DNA from 4 places in the Marinomonas sp. PE14-40 genome. Region 3 is predicted to be linked to each of the others. Evidence: predicted binding sites of a transcription regulator. Region 3 holds the regulator's gene; each other region holds the start of a gene.
The links. Region 3 encodes PhoB, which activates phosphate uptake and scavenging genes when phosphate is short. Its sites were predicted from a motif close to TGTCATANNNNTGTCANA; they were not measured.

Region 1 (3,657 bases), 1.2 Mb from region 3:
ACGCCACAAGATATGGATATGAGCTGGTGTATTGGTAAGAATAAAGAATTTAGCTTCATTGGTAAGCGTTCCTTTACTCGTCCTGATACTTCACGTACAGACCGTAAGCAGTTTGTTGGGCTTAAGCCAAAAGACGCTAATGTTATTTTGCCAGAAGGTGCTCAAGCTGTTCGTAATCCGAATGAGAGTATTCCTATGACAATGGTCGGGCATGTGACTTCAAGTTATTACAGTGCAGTACTTGGTCATAGCTTTGCGTTAGCTGTAATCAAAGATGGCCAGAACCGTAAAGGTGAGTCTGTTTACTTCCCGTTAGCAGATGGCCGTACTATTGAAGCTGAAATTACTGACTATGTTTTCTATGATGCCAAAGGGGAGAAACAGCATGTCTAATGTAAATGTTAAAGTTAGGCCTGATACACCACTGGCTCATATTAGTTTCCCATCTGCAAAGCAAGGTGGTGTCACTTTTCAAGAACGTGGTTTTTATGGACACCTGACACTACGCGGTAATAGTGGTGATGCTGGATTTGTTTCTTCTGTGGAAGACGTTTTAGGCTTAAGCCTGCCAGTTAAAGCCCTAAGTTCAGCGAGCAATGCCGATGTTTCTATTCATTGGATCAGTCCAAATGAGTGGCTAATTATCAGTGCTAAAGGTGATGAGGCCGAATTAGAAGCTAGCTTACGTGCAAAACTAACAGGCCATTTCTCTGTCGTGGATGTTTCTGGAGGCCAAACGGTATTTGAGCTTTCTGGCGATGATGTGATCACCTTAATGAAAAAGAGCTGTGGTTATGATGTTGAAGCTGAGTTGCCAGTGGGTAAAACAGTAACAACTCATTTTGCTAAAGCCAGTGTTGTGATGAATCGACTTGATGAGAAGTGCTTTATGCTAGTCGTTCGCCGTAGTTTTTCTGATTATGTGTGGCGTTGGATTGAAGATTCGAGCCAAGAATTTGGACTTGTCATTAAACTGTAATAAAAAATTCATATATTAGACACACTTTTGAAGCATTTTAAAAAGCGTCTAATATTATGTGATTGATTATAAAGTGAATTTTATAATCAAACGTCAAAAGAGGCCTAAAATGGCCTCTTTTTTTGTGTCATATGCTTGTAATAAACAAGAGTTTTAACGCTTTTTATCTGTTTTTGCTCAGTGTAGAATTGCCGCCGTTACAACTTCATGACGAATTTGTTTCAGCTCAATATAAAAGCCAAAGATTCAATGTCGATTGCATGGATTGCGACCTTAATAAGCGAGGTCGAAACAGATATTGCGAATAAATACTTTGGTACCATTAAATTTAAATAGAGAAGACCCAGAATGGATCGTGCAAAATCAAATTCTGTAACAACCAGCTCTTCACTTCTAGGAAGTGATCTTGTTCGTCTAATTATTGCTGTTGCCTTTGTTGTTGCTACAGGTTTCTATGCAACAATGAATGGCGAGAGTATCTCAAACGTTTCTATTCTTGCGATCGCTGCTGCAATTGGTGCTTATATGGCGCTAAACATTGGTGCTAACGACGTGGCAAACAATGTAGGCCCAGCGGTAGGTGCGCAAGCCCTAAGCATGACCGGTGCTATTTTAATCGCGGCTATCTTTGAAGCATCTGGTGCTTTGATTGCAGGTGGTAGTGTTGTTAGTACCATCAAAAAAGGGATTATCAATCCTAATGCAATCGCTGACAGTGCGACCTTTATTTGGGTAATGATGGCAGCTTTATTAGCTGGAGCGACTTGGCTTAACCTAGCGACTTATTTAGGAGCGCCTGTTTCTACGACTCACTCAATTGTAGGTGGTGTATTAGGTGCGGGTATTGCTGCTGGTGGCTGGGATATCGCAAACTGGGAAAAAATGTCCATGATTGCGGCAAGTTGGGTTATTTCACCTGTATTAGGTGGTTTTATCGCAGCAGGCTTCTTGTACTACATTAAACACTCTATTACTTATAAAAATGACATTGTTGCCTCAGCACGCAAAATTGTACCTTTGCTTGTTGCTCTAATGGTATGGGCTTTCTCTACTTACTTGATCATGAAGGGTCTTAAAAAGATCTGGAAAACTGACATAGTAACAGCGGCTATGCTTGGCTTTGCAATTGCTACAGGGGTTTACTTCTTTGTTCGTCCAATTGTATTTAAAGCATCAGAAAGCCTTAAAAACCATAAAGACAGTGTTAATAGCTTATTCACTATCCCACTGATTATTTCTGCTGCACTACTAAGTTTTGCTCACGGTGCGAATGATGTTGCTAATGCGATTGGACCGCTAGCTGCGATTAATGATGCGCTAATGTCTGGTGGTATTTCTAGCAAAGCATCGATTCCATTATGGATCATGTTAGTCGGTGGTATCGGTATAGCGTTTGGTTTAGCGCTTTACGGTCCTAAACTGATTCGTACTGTTGGTTCTGAAATTACTGAGTTAGATAAGACACGTGCTTTCTGTATTGCTATGGCTGCTGCCATTACGGTAATTATTGCATCTCAGCTTGGTTTACCAGTAAGTTCTACCCATATTGCGGTTGGTGGTATCTTTGGTGTGGGCTTCTTACGAGAGTACCTTAAGAAGTCATATGAGAAAAAATTGGCAGAAATCGTTGAGCACTCAGAAGACGCTGGTCATGACAAAGATGAAACAAATAGCTTTGTTAAGCGCTTTGAAGCGGCTGATGTGGAAGGCAAACGTGCAATCTTACGTGAACTTAAGCAACTTAGAGACGAATCACCTATCTCTAAGAAAGAGCGTAAAGGTCTGAAAAAAGCAACTAAACAAGAGCTAGTTAAGCGTTCAGCTCTATTTAAGATCGCTGCAGCATGGATTATCACGGTCCCTGCATCAGGCTGCTTAGCTGCTATATTGTTCTACATGCTTGTTGGTTTTAACCATATTAATGGCTAATTTTTCCAAGTAGTAATTGAAAGGCCAGCTTATGCTGGCCTTTTTTGTAACTAAGTTTAGCGGAATGATATAAACTGAAGAGTAGTGTAAACAAAGTTACACTCAGTTTTCTTGTTTTTACGATTTTGAGTTAAGTCATTTATGGATAATCTGCTAATCATAGTCACCTTTGTATTGTTTGTGTCAATTTTAATTATTGGCTCACAATTGGCACGTATTATTGGTGCCCGTAGAAGAGCGCAACTATTAGCAGATAATTTATTGCAGAAACGCTGTGATCGTATTGCTGGCATTTTACATCTAATCTCCGATCGTTATATGCCAATTCAAACCAAAATGATTCTGACAGAGTTTCTGATAAGTGGTTTGACCCACTTACAGAAAATGAGCAAAAAAGAGAGTCATGAAGCGACGCTGAATGAAATGACCCATGTCGCCAGTTTAATGAAGGCAGGAAAGTATACTCTTAACCAAGAAAGGGTGTCGTCCAAGGCGCATTTGGATAAGGTGAATGAAGGTTTAACCGTATTACCTACCTTTTTAAAAGGTCTGACTACCCAAGGGCAGCTTGATAAAAGCATTGCTCTTAAGCAAGTTGAGCAAATACGCTTTATGAGGCAGCTTGCCACAACCGATTTTTTATCTCATCTTGCTCAGCAAGATTTGGATGCAGATAGGTTAACTCAAGCCAGAGAGAAGTATTTGAGTGCGTTAGCTGGTTTAGAAAAGTTTGTATCAGTAGGCAATTC
Region 2 (3,657 bases), 310 kb from region 3:
TATTATTGTCTTCCGGAACAATATAGCCTTTACCTAGAATGAAGCCTTTATTGGTCAGACGCATGATATGGCCTGCAACCGACTCTCGACTCATACCCAATTGGTTGGCGAGTTCTTGCTGGGAAGCTAATGGGCTTTTTTTGACAGCCGTTAATACTCTGGTTTCTTGTTCAGACATAAAGTATCTCGCTAACAAAAGTTTATAAAATTAACAATACTTATAAATCTAACTAGCTTTAACCTTAATAGCAAGGTTTAAATAACTTACTAACATACTTTTGTTACAGCTTTTTCTTATTGATTTAGCTAATAAAAGATTTGTTAAGCCATAAAAAAAGGCCAACCTAAGTTGACCTTTTTAACGCATGCTTGAGGAAGTTAAAACCTCAAACTGAGATTAGTTAATCTGATTCTTCATGTATTGACCCAGTTCAGAGTGATGCATGATAGAAGAGACAGGTAGGACTTTATTTGCAGGTCCCCAAGCAAAAATGTTGACCGGAACAGCAGTATGAGTCCCTGTGCCCCAAACAACGTTTTGTGAAGTAGCAAGTTCACGACCAATTAGGTTGCCTCTATCGTTATAAGGGAAGAAGGCATCGAAATCAGTAATAGCAGGGATTGTCTTAGCAGATAAGTACTTGTGACCTTCTGTATGGTAAGGGTTTTGTTTATCCATAAGGATGCGCTTAGCCTGAGCTTCATCAATTTTGAAATCTGAGTTAGCGTTAACAATCTTGACGAAGTTTGCGGGTGTTTGCTCTGCTTTATCTAGCTTGCCAAACTTGCTTGTCATTGCATAGAAGCTCATTTTTTGATTGTACAAAGCATCTAGAATATCAAAGCTACCAAAGTTGAAATTAGGCTTGTAGTCGCGATCTTCAAATGCTTCACCAGAACGTTTTTGTGCTTCTGGTAGGTTTTCAGAAGAGTAACTAAAACCAAATGAGCCTGTTTCATGGTCCGCAGTGACTATGATAAGCGTATCATCACGTCCTGCTGCCCATTGGTAAACACTGCCGACAGCTTCATCAAATTTAACTAACTCATTTAGCATGGAGCCAGCATCGTTTGAGTGGCCAGCCCAGTCAATTTGGCCACCTTCAATCATAAGGAAGAAACCGTCTTCATCTTTCTCTAATACAGATAGGGCTTTTTCAGTCATTTCTTTTAGAGTCGGCTGAGTACGATCCGCTGAGTCTTTTTTCATGCGGTGTTCGGTACCATCAGCCATACCAGAGTATGCAAATAGGCCGAGTAGTTTATCACCTGACTGAGCGTTTAATTGAGAGCGGTTAAAGGCAAGGTCATAACCTGCATCTTCGGCTTCAACCAAAAGGTTACGTTCGTCTTTACGTTTTGACTTAAGGCGAACACTACCTTCTGTCATGTCTTTTAACTCGTTATAAACCGCACCTTTTTCATTTGTTGATTGCGGAATGAAATACCTAAGTCCGCCTGATAGCATCACATCAACACCTGTTTCTAGCATGTCGACAGCAATTTCGTTCTCAAGTGATCTATGGGGTTGGTGTGCTGCAAAGGCAGCGGGTGTCGCATGAGTCAGGCGAGTATCTGAAATAAGTCCTGTTGCTTTACCAAGACGTTGAGCTTTTTCTAGTATGGTCTCAACATGGTTGCCGTCTTCATCTATCCCTATGACTTCTGAACCGGTGTAAATACCGGTTGCCAGTTGGGTTGCTGAGCACGCCGAGTCAACGACTATGGCATCACTTGGATTAGTCAGAGAGGCGCCAATAACGCCTTCTTTTGCTAATTGAGCAAGGGAGGTTGTGCGTCCCTTATAAATGGAGTTTGGCGCATGTTTGGCATAGGTTTCTAATAAACCTACCTGTTGAGGCCCCATGCCATCGCCTATCATCAAGATAACATTTTTGATCTCTGATGCGACAGATGTCATTGGTAAACTAGCTATTAGGGTTCCGGTTAATAGTGCTTTACTGAGCTTATTCATATATCCCTCTTACAAACGTTTGATTGTTTTTTTATGATTATTTTGTATGACGCTTATTGAATGTCAGGTAACGCTTTTCTTAGTAAACATCTTGCGACACGAAATAGTGATGCTATTTAAACCGCAAAAGATGTCACTTCTATTACATAACAAACTTAATTGATATAAACAGTGTCTATGTCGTTACTGTCATAATACTGCAATATATTGACGTAATTAGATACTTGTCTCTGAAGAAGTCAAAGTAAATAGGTTTATATTTGAAAGGAATAGGTGATTAGAGCGCATTAAAAAAGCCAGCTATGCATGGCATAGCTGGCTTTAATTCTATTAACAAATAATTAGATTTTAAACTGATGGATATTATTATTTAACTCAATTACTTGGTTAGATATTTGTTGATTAGCGACTGTAGTATTCTCGGCGCCTTCTGTGGTGCTTAATGCAATTTCTTGGATATTATTCAGGTTAATGGTAATTTCTGATGTCACCTGAGATTGCTCTTCAACGGCTGCCGCAATTTGAGTATTGAGATCAGATATTTGGCTAACTGCTTCATACGCTTCTTCAAATGAGTGGCTGGTTTCAGTACTTTTTGCTAAACAAGCTTCTGTGGTGGTATTACCGTTTTGCATACTGGCAACTGCCTGACTTGCTTCACGTTGTAGCTTTTCAACTAACTCCTGTATATCAACCGTTGATTCTTGTGTTCTTTGCGCTAAAGAGCGAACCTCATCGGCAACAACTGCAAATCCTCGACCTGTCTCACCTGCGCGGGCTGCCTCAATCGCAGCATTAAGTGCGAGTAAGTTAGTTTGTTCTGCTATGCCTCTAATGGCATCTAGTACGGTTCCGATACTTTCTGTTTCTTTGGCTAGGGTTTCAATGTCTTTCGAAGTACGTGTCACTTCATCTGCCATTTCTCGGATGATTTCTTGTGTTTCATTGGCAGAACGTTTGCCCTTATCGACACTTTCTTTCACTTTCTCGGCGATTTGCGCTGCAGATGCTGTGTTAAGTGCAACTTCTTGAGTGGCTGTATTCATCTCAGAGACAGCATTAGAAACAATACTTGTTTCACCTTGTTGCGTTTGAATGGACTGGTGTGTCTCTTCCATAATTCTTAAGGCAGTATTTGATGAGTCAGCGAGCGCTGTGGAAGAATCTGTGATTCTTCGAATAGTACTTGCCAAACTTTCGACAAAAGTATCAAAAGAATTTGATACCATACCTATTTCATCAAGACTCTTACTGCCTATTCTTAATGTAAGGTCACCGTCACCTGTTGATATTTCTGTTAAACGATGTTGTAAGTTTTTAATTGGATTCACTATCGAGCGACCGATAGTAATAGACAATATTAGCGCAAAAATGCTGGAAATCACTAATGCCACTGTGATCAATTTAATGGCTTCAATTTCGTCATGCTCTGCTTTCAGTGCTGACTTTGCTGTAAAGTCTTGAATATCGGCTAAAACGCTGATTAGCTCATGATCAAGTTCATCTTGATGCTTTTCTAAGGTAGGCAGAAGAGTTAACGCTTCTTTCATTTTATGATCTACCAATAAGTCAGCAACCTGAAAAGACTCTTTTTCAGTTTGTAAAAAGCTTTTTTCAATTACTTTCATAGTAACTGCTAAAGATTCAAGTTTTTCAATGGCCGCTTGTGAGTGAGCAATGCT
Region 3 (3,657 bases):
GCCGATTGGCACCCTATTACTCTTGTGGCCAACTTTATGGGCCTTGTGGCTTGCTGCTGATGGCTTTCCTGATTGGCACTTACTTCTTATTTTTATTGCTGGCGTCTTTTCTATGCGCTCAGCGGGTTGTGTTATTAATGATTATGCAGATAGAAAAGTTGATGGTTTTGTTGAGCGAACCAAGGGTCGTCCGCTGCCTTCAGGCAGGGTTAGCGAAAAAGAAGCCTTAGGCTTTTTTGCCTTATTATGTCTCATCAGTTTTGTACTCGTACTTTTCACCGATCTAAAAACCATTATCTTATCCTTTGTCGGTTTAGGCTTAGCAGCGCTATACCCTTTCATGAAACGAGTCACCCATTTACCTCAGTTATTTCTAGGATTAGCTTTCTCTTGGGCGATTCCTATGGCCTATGTAGCTCAAGGTGGCTCCTTAACTGACATTGAACTTTGGATGCTCTTTATGGCGAATGTGTTTTGGACGATCGCCTACGACACTTATTACGCCATGGTCGACCGCAATGATGATCTTAAGGTAGGAATCAAGTCCACTGCGATACTCTTTGCTCAATATGACCTTGTCATTATTTTACTGCTACAAGGACTTGCTCTGTCATTATTGGTTTGGGTCGGTGTTATCAGAGAGCTAGGCGCTTTCTTTTTTATCAGTTTGTTGATTAGCGCTGGCTTTTTCTTTCAACAATTTTGGCAAGCAAGAGAAAGGGAGCGATCTGCTTGTTTTAAATCATTTTTAGATAATAATCGCATAGGCTTTTGTGTATTTTTAGGCTTTATTGCGGGCTTTTTTGTACACTAAATTAAGTCATCTGTGACATTTTAACTAAACTGTCACAATTGATCGTTTTAATTAAACCGTTCCAGAGAAGAGGATAGATCCTGTGACCGGTAAAAAAGTATTAATAATTGACGATGAATCATCAATTCGAGAAATGATCGCCATTGCTCTTGAGATGGCTGGTTATGAATACCTTGAAGCGGATAATAGCCGTACCGCCTACGAGATAATCGTGGATCATAGACCCGATTTGATCCTTGTGGATTGGATGATGCCTGGTGGCAGTGGTATTGAGCTAACACGTCGTCTTAAAAAAGACGTACTAACAGCTGAAATTCCCGTCATCATGCTTACCGCAAAAAGTGAAGAAGACAATAAAATTCAAGGATTAGAAGCAGGTGCGGACGATTACATCACCAAGCCTTTTTCACCTCGAGAGTTAGTTGCTCGCCTTAAGGCGGTACTACGTCGAGCTCACCCTCAGGGTGTTGATGAGCCTATTGAGGTTGATGGTCTAAAACTTGATCCTCTAAGCCAAAGGGTTTCTATAGGCACTAAACCTTTAGAAATGGGCCCAACCGAATATCGTTTACTCAAGTTTTTAATCACTCACCAAGAAAGAGCTTATTCAAGAGCACAGCTATTGGATCAGGTTTGGGGTGGGAATGTTTACGTTGAAGAGAGAACTGTCGATGTTCACATTCGTCGCTTACGTAAAGCGATAGGTGATAGCCATGATTACCTTATTCAAACCGTTAGGGGTACAGGTTATCGATTTTCAAGTAAGCGTTTGGCTTAAAAACTTATGAAGACAGTTTGGAAAAGCGCCACCGTTAAACTTTTGCTTGGTTTTTTCACTTGCCTATTTATTGGCATGCTTAGCGAGCAAACTTTCCCTTTACTATTTTTATATGTTTTAAGTTTATTATGTTGGCAGTTTTACGAGCTTTATCGCTTTCATAGCTGGATTCGACGTTCTGGACGTTCATTACCTCCGGATTCTTCAGGAATTTGGGGGGATGTTTTTGACGCAGTTAATCGACTGCAAAAGAAACAAAGAAAGTCTAAAAAGCGCATGCAACAAGCTTTAGCTAGAATTGAAGACTCTACATCAGCATTGCAAGATGGCGTTATCATGGCCGATAACACAGGCCGCTTAGAGTGGTGGAATACTTCCGCTGGAGATTTGCTTGGTTTAGTTAAACCCACAGACCGAAGCCAGCCGTTAACCAACATTGTTCGCACTCCTGAGTTTTTTCGTTATTTTAGCCAAAAGCGATTTGGCGACCCTTTGGTGATTCAATCACCCGCCAAAGAAGGCACTTTTCTAGAGTTTCAAACCACGCTTTATTCAAAAAATGATCACCTTATTTTTGTTCGTGACGTCACACGTCTGCACTTACTTGAGCAAATGCGTAAAGACTTTGTTGCCAATGCCTCACACGAGCTAAAAACACCACTCACAGTGATTAAAGGCTATCTAGAAACACTGGATATGTTTAAAGAGTCTTTGCCTGAGCGGATGCAAAAAGGCGTGGTAAATATGAATACTCAGTCTAATCGCATGGAATTACTGATCGAAGACTTGCTCCTTCTTTCTCGTTTAGAAAGCAACCAAAGAGCAGATTCAGACCAATGGCATAATGTCAGTGATCTTATTCAGGTGATTTGTGATTCAGCTAAGGTGTTTACCACCAGCGAACACTTTTTAAGCTGGGATGCGGATGAAGAAAGCTCTATCTTTGGTAGTTACAGCGAACTTTATAGCGCGTTCTCAAATCTAGTCGTGAATGCACTCAAGTACTCACCCGATGGTGGTGAAATAGATATAAGCTGGCAAGTAAATAAAGACGGTGGGATTTTCTGTGTTCAGGATAATGGCTTAGGAATAGATCCTAGGTTTATTCCTAGATTAACCGAACGTTTCTTTCGGATTGATAAAGGTCGAGGTTCTGACACTGCAGGTACTGGCTTAGGTCTGTCTATTGTGAAGCATGTACTTCATCATCACGATAGTAAGTTGGATATTAGTAGTCAGCTTGGCTTTGGCAGTACTTTTTCCTGCCACTTCCCTCGTACAAGGGTAAGAGAATCAAGTACACCAGAGATTGAAGCGATTGATAAGGACGCCTCTTAGCGTTTATTGGCTAGTCCAATTCTATTTGGACTAGCCATTTATCTTTCTAGCAAGAAAACACTAACGCATATAACTCATGAAGTTAAACGTCTCGCTACAAGCTTTCAAACAAGGCTTTAATAAAAGTCTCTTTCTCTTCATCCTGATCAATTAACCCTAACGTGACGGTCAAAAAAGATGAGGTTGGTTTTTTCTCTGTTGTCGCTACGCCTTGCACATAATAGTTCAAACGGTTGACCTTACCTTTAAACTCTAAATCGAGCACGGCTTGATCTAATACGCTTGGAATAACATCGTCACTCTTAATCAAAAGACTGGCTTCTGTACAGCTAAACTGGATCACCATGGTTCTAAACTGCTTACCCGCAAAACGCACCATACTCGGCACTTTAACGTCTTTAATCGTGACTTTAGGGTGAGTGATTTTAGGTTTAGTAACCGTTGCTGCTTTCGGGCTTTTTCCTCCAAGTAAAACATCTAGAGAACCTGAAGTATGACTTGTCATGCCTTTAGGGCCAGAACCTGTCGCCGCTTTTGTTAGATTATCCAACACTTCCTTTTCAGCACCTGTGCCTCTAGCGCCTTTAGCCATCAGAGCGGAATCTAAATTATGCTTTTTCGCCGCTGATACTATTTTATTAACCAGTTGCTCACTGGAGAAAGGTTTACCTAGGTAATCCGTTACCCCAGTTTTTACCGCTTCCACTACATGGTCTTTATCGCCACG
Region 4 (3,657 bases), 2.4 Mb from region 3:
TCTGAAAGACCTGAATTAACCGCTGCAACGACTGTTGTTTCTGGTGGGCGTGGTCTTGCTAATGGTGAAAACTTTAGCATGTTGTACAGCTTAGCAGATAAGCTAGGCGCTGCTGTCGGTGCCTCTCGTGCTGCGGTGGATGCTGGCTTTGTCCCTAATGATATGCAAGTTGGACAAACGGGTAAAATGGTAGCACCAGAGCTTTATATTGCGGTTGGTATTTCAGGGGCAATCCAACACCTTGCGGGCATGAAAGATTCTAAAGTGATTGTTGCAATAAACAAAGACGAAGAAGCACCGATTTTTCAAGTGGCTGACTATGGGCTAGTTGGTGATTTGTTTGACGTTGTTCCTGAACTGGAAAGGCAAGTTTAGGATAAAGGCATAATTTATAACATTTTTATAATCAAAATTAAGGCGCTCTAATTAAAGCGTCTTAATTTTTTTGTTAGTTCTTAAAGCTCGTTCTTAGCTTTAAATGCTTCAATCAAGGCTTCAGGTTTTACTTTTTTGTTTTGGCTGTTAAGCGCGTAGACAACTGTTTCACCTTTAGGGCCTGTACCGATTTGGGTAAAGCGTAATGGAACTTCACCTACTACGCGGGCAGTTGTCATTTCTTCTAAAGATGAGAATACATAGATTCTTCCTTCTTCGGTGCGGGTTTCGCCGTAGAATCCTGTTGACCCTTCAAGTTTGCCATCGTACATGTCAACAGAAGCGATACCTTGAGATTTCTTTTTGTCTTCGTTGGTTAGGCCAAATACGATAGTTTCACCTCTAGGGCCTTCACCAATGCGTACTTTCCTATAAGCTGTTTCACCAACTTCTAAGAAGGTTTGGTAAGTAGCAAAATCATCAAAGAAGTAGATGCGACCTTCGTGATCAACTTGGTATAAATCTTCGTTATTTTGAGAAAAAACTGCTTCATTTTGAGTGTTTGTAGCGAGTGTATTATCGACAGAGCTTGTGCCACAAGCAGTTAAAATTAAGCTAGTACCAAGTACACATGAAAGGTTAATAAGAGCTCGTTTCATTTTTGTCTTCCTAGTTAAATAATGACAAAGATATTACGAACTTCTTATTAAGCTTTTGTGTCAAAGAGGTGACACTTTTATGGCATTAACTTTTCATTCGAGCCAGGGCGCGCCAGTCTTGTATGTTTAGCGGTTCTTTATTTGAAATCACTTCCTGAATTCAAGTTCGATACTTTTATTTAAATTGACAGAATAAATTTACAAGATTTTTAGCGTTTCTTTCTAAGAGAATTGTGGCCTAGTTTTGATTTTCAGGCTCATCAAATGATCTTTTCGAAATATCTTCATCAATGTGTGGCTGATGCTTGAGGTTTTAGATTAGGGTTTCCTTTCAAAACGTGAAGGAGAATTACTAATGCTCAAATTAAAACATGGACTGTTAACCTTAGTGTTAGTCGGTTCACATCTTGTTAATGCGGAAACCTGTCCAGATTATGCAGTGTTGGATGCGCTTCCCAACTTTACTTACCCTGCCGAGCGTTCTTTTGAACACACTGCGAGCACTTTTTTATCAAGTTTCTATAGTCCTTATCATATTATTCATGATCAAGTAAGCAAGGCAGATGAGTCAGTAACAATAGTGGGTAAATTTGACTATAGCCGCGTTTTTCACAAAGACCTAGAGGATGAAAAGGTTCATGCTTATATCTATGGTAGTGGCATGAGTCAGTGGCAGTATCTAGGTGTTTACACGACAGACACTGATGGTAAGGTTTTTGTCCCAATACAAAAGTCAGAGGGTGAATACCAAGTACGTATGGTAGTGGAAGGAGATCTATCGAGTGTCGATGGTTACCTATCGGTTGTGAGTGATAAGCGTAAAGCGGTCTTATTTGATATCGATGGTACTTTGACACTGAATGATTTTGAATCTGTAGGGGATTATCTAGGTGTTGATAAAGCCGATCCTCATTACTATGCAAAAGAAACGGTCTTAGCTTACAAAGATAAGGGATATCAGATTATTTATTTAACAGGCAGACCATATTGGGTTGGTAAAGATAGTCGCGAATGGTTTGATTATATGGCAATGCCTCAAGGTCAATTACATACTAACCCTTATGGCGATGGGCCAATACCTGGCAATACTCAAGCCTATAAAACTGAATACCTAAATAAGATAATCAATGATTCATCTATTGAGATTGTCAGAGCTTACGGTAATGCTACTACCGATATAGCTGCTTATGCTGATGCTGGCATATCAGTTGATGAAACCTATATTATTGGCGAAAACGCAGGCATGGATGGAACTCAAGCTGTATATGGCGATTACGCTTATCATTATGCTGACAAAGTTAGTGAATTTGCCGCACTAAATTGTGACTAATTACTAAGGCAAATAAAGAGCTTAAATTTATCCCCTTATAGCTTCAAAGTTATAAGGGGATAGATCTAATCTAATTTTGATTAGGCAACGTTTTGCTGATGATTGTTACCCACTAAGTTTAAACGAGTATCAATTAAATCGAGTGCTTGCTTAAGGTCTGCTATTAAGTCATCCTCATGCTCAAGTCCAACTGATATACGAATTAAGCCATCACTGATGCCAGCATCTAAGCGTTCTTCTTGAGTATAAGGGGAGTGAGTCATAGAGGCGGGGTGTTGGATTAAAGACTCAGCATCACCCAAGCTTACCGCAATAGAAAAGAGCTTCATGCTATTAATGAATTCAGCACCACCTGCTAAGTCTGTATCCAGTTCAAAGGCAATGACACCGCCAGCCGCTTTCATTTGTTTGCCTATATATACATTACCTGAATGACTCTCAAGGCCTGGATAATGTACTTTCGTAACGTGTTTATTTTCTTCTAAAAACTCAGCAACACTTTGTGCATTGCGACAATGACGCTCCATACGAATGGGTAGGGTTTTAATCCCTCTCAATATTAACCATGCATCATGAGGGCTCATGGTTGCACCGATATCTTTAAGTACTGTCATTTTGATGTGTTTAATCATCTCACTAGTGCCACAAATAACACCGGCAACCACATCCCCATGGCCATTTAAGTACTTGGTAGCACTATGGACAACGATATCAATCCCAAACTCTCCTGGCTGTTGTAAAACGGGTGTGAGGAAAGTGTTATCAACGACTGAGATGAGTTCGTGTTGTTTAGCAATGTTGGAGATGGCTTCTAAATCCAGTACGACCATATTTGGGTTTACTGGGGTTTCTAAAAAGACAAGTTTAGTATTCTCTTTGATCGCCTGGCGAAACGCATCCATATTAGTCATATCGACGAAGGTTACTTCAATGCCAAAACGAGTCAACATATGGCTGATTAGCGCATAAGAGCAACCATAAATCGCTTTAGAGGCAATCAAGTGGTCGCCAGCTTGAAGGTAGCTTAATAAGGCACCAGAAACAGCACCCATGCCTGTTGCTGTGGCAGCAGCATCTTCCATGCCTTCCATTGCTGCTACACGCATTTCTAGTTGGCGTGTAGTTGGATTACCTAGACGGCTATAGATAAAACCTTCCTCTTCACCTGCAAAGCGATCAGCACCTTGCTGTGCATTATCAAAAATGAAGGTGGATGTCTGATATAAAGGCGTGGCTAATGAACCAAACTGCTCATCATTTATGCGTCCTGCATGAATTGCTTTGGTTTCTATA

Region 1: Q0A08_RS10685 (inorganic phosphate transporter) is a predicted target of PhoB. The motif match lies at 1,105-1,122, and genes of this name have one in related genera.
Region 2: Q0A08_RS17615 (alkaline phosphatase) is a predicted target of PhoB. The motif match lies at 2,163-2,180, and genes of this name have one in related genera.
Region 4: Q0A08_RS05020 (lipin/Ned1/Smp2 family protein) is a predicted target of PhoB. The motif match lies at 1,102-1,119, and genes of this name have one in related genera.

Annotation. Positions count from the first base shown of each region.
Region 1 covers NZ_CP130700.1:2,320,666-2,324,322, reverse strand. The annotation lists gene Q0A08_RS10695 (sarcosine oxidase subunit alpha) at 1-393, shown strand, start outside; gene Q0A08_RS10690 (sarcosine oxidase subunit gamma) at 386-979, shown strand; gene Q0A08_RS10685 (inorganic phosphate transporter) at 1,328-2,908, shown strand; gene Q0A08_RS10680 (hypothetical protein) at 3,050-3,657, shown strand, end outside.
Region 2 covers NZ_CP130700.1:3,807,895-3,811,551, forward strand. The annotation lists gene Q0A08_RS17610 (carbohydrate kinase) at 1-178, opposite strand, end outside; gene Q0A08_RS17615 (alkaline phosphatase) at 398-1,975, opposite strand; partial or broken gene Q0A08_RS17620 (methyl-accepting chemotaxis protein) at 2,317-3,309, opposite strand.
Region 3 covers NZ_CP130700.1:3,498,845-3,502,501, reverse strand. The annotation lists gene ubiA (4-hydroxybenzoate octaprenyltransferase) at 1-814, shown strand, start outside; gene phoB (phosphate regulon transcriptional regulator PhoB) at 897-1,592, shown strand; gene phoR (phosphate regulon sensor histidine kinase PhoR) at 1,599-2,930, shown strand; gene Q0A08_RS16205 (response regulator) at 3,025-3,657, opposite strand, start outside.
Region 4 covers NZ_CP130700.1:1,104,137-1,107,793, reverse strand. The annotation lists gene Q0A08_RS05030 (electron transfer flavoprotein subunit alpha/FixB family protein) at 1-375, shown strand, start outside; gene Q0A08_RS05025 (hypothetical protein) at 456-1,034, opposite strand; gene Q0A08_RS05020 (lipin/Ned1/Smp2 family protein) at 1,390-2,364, shown strand; gene megL (methionine gamma-lyase) at 2,445-3,657, opposite strand, start outside.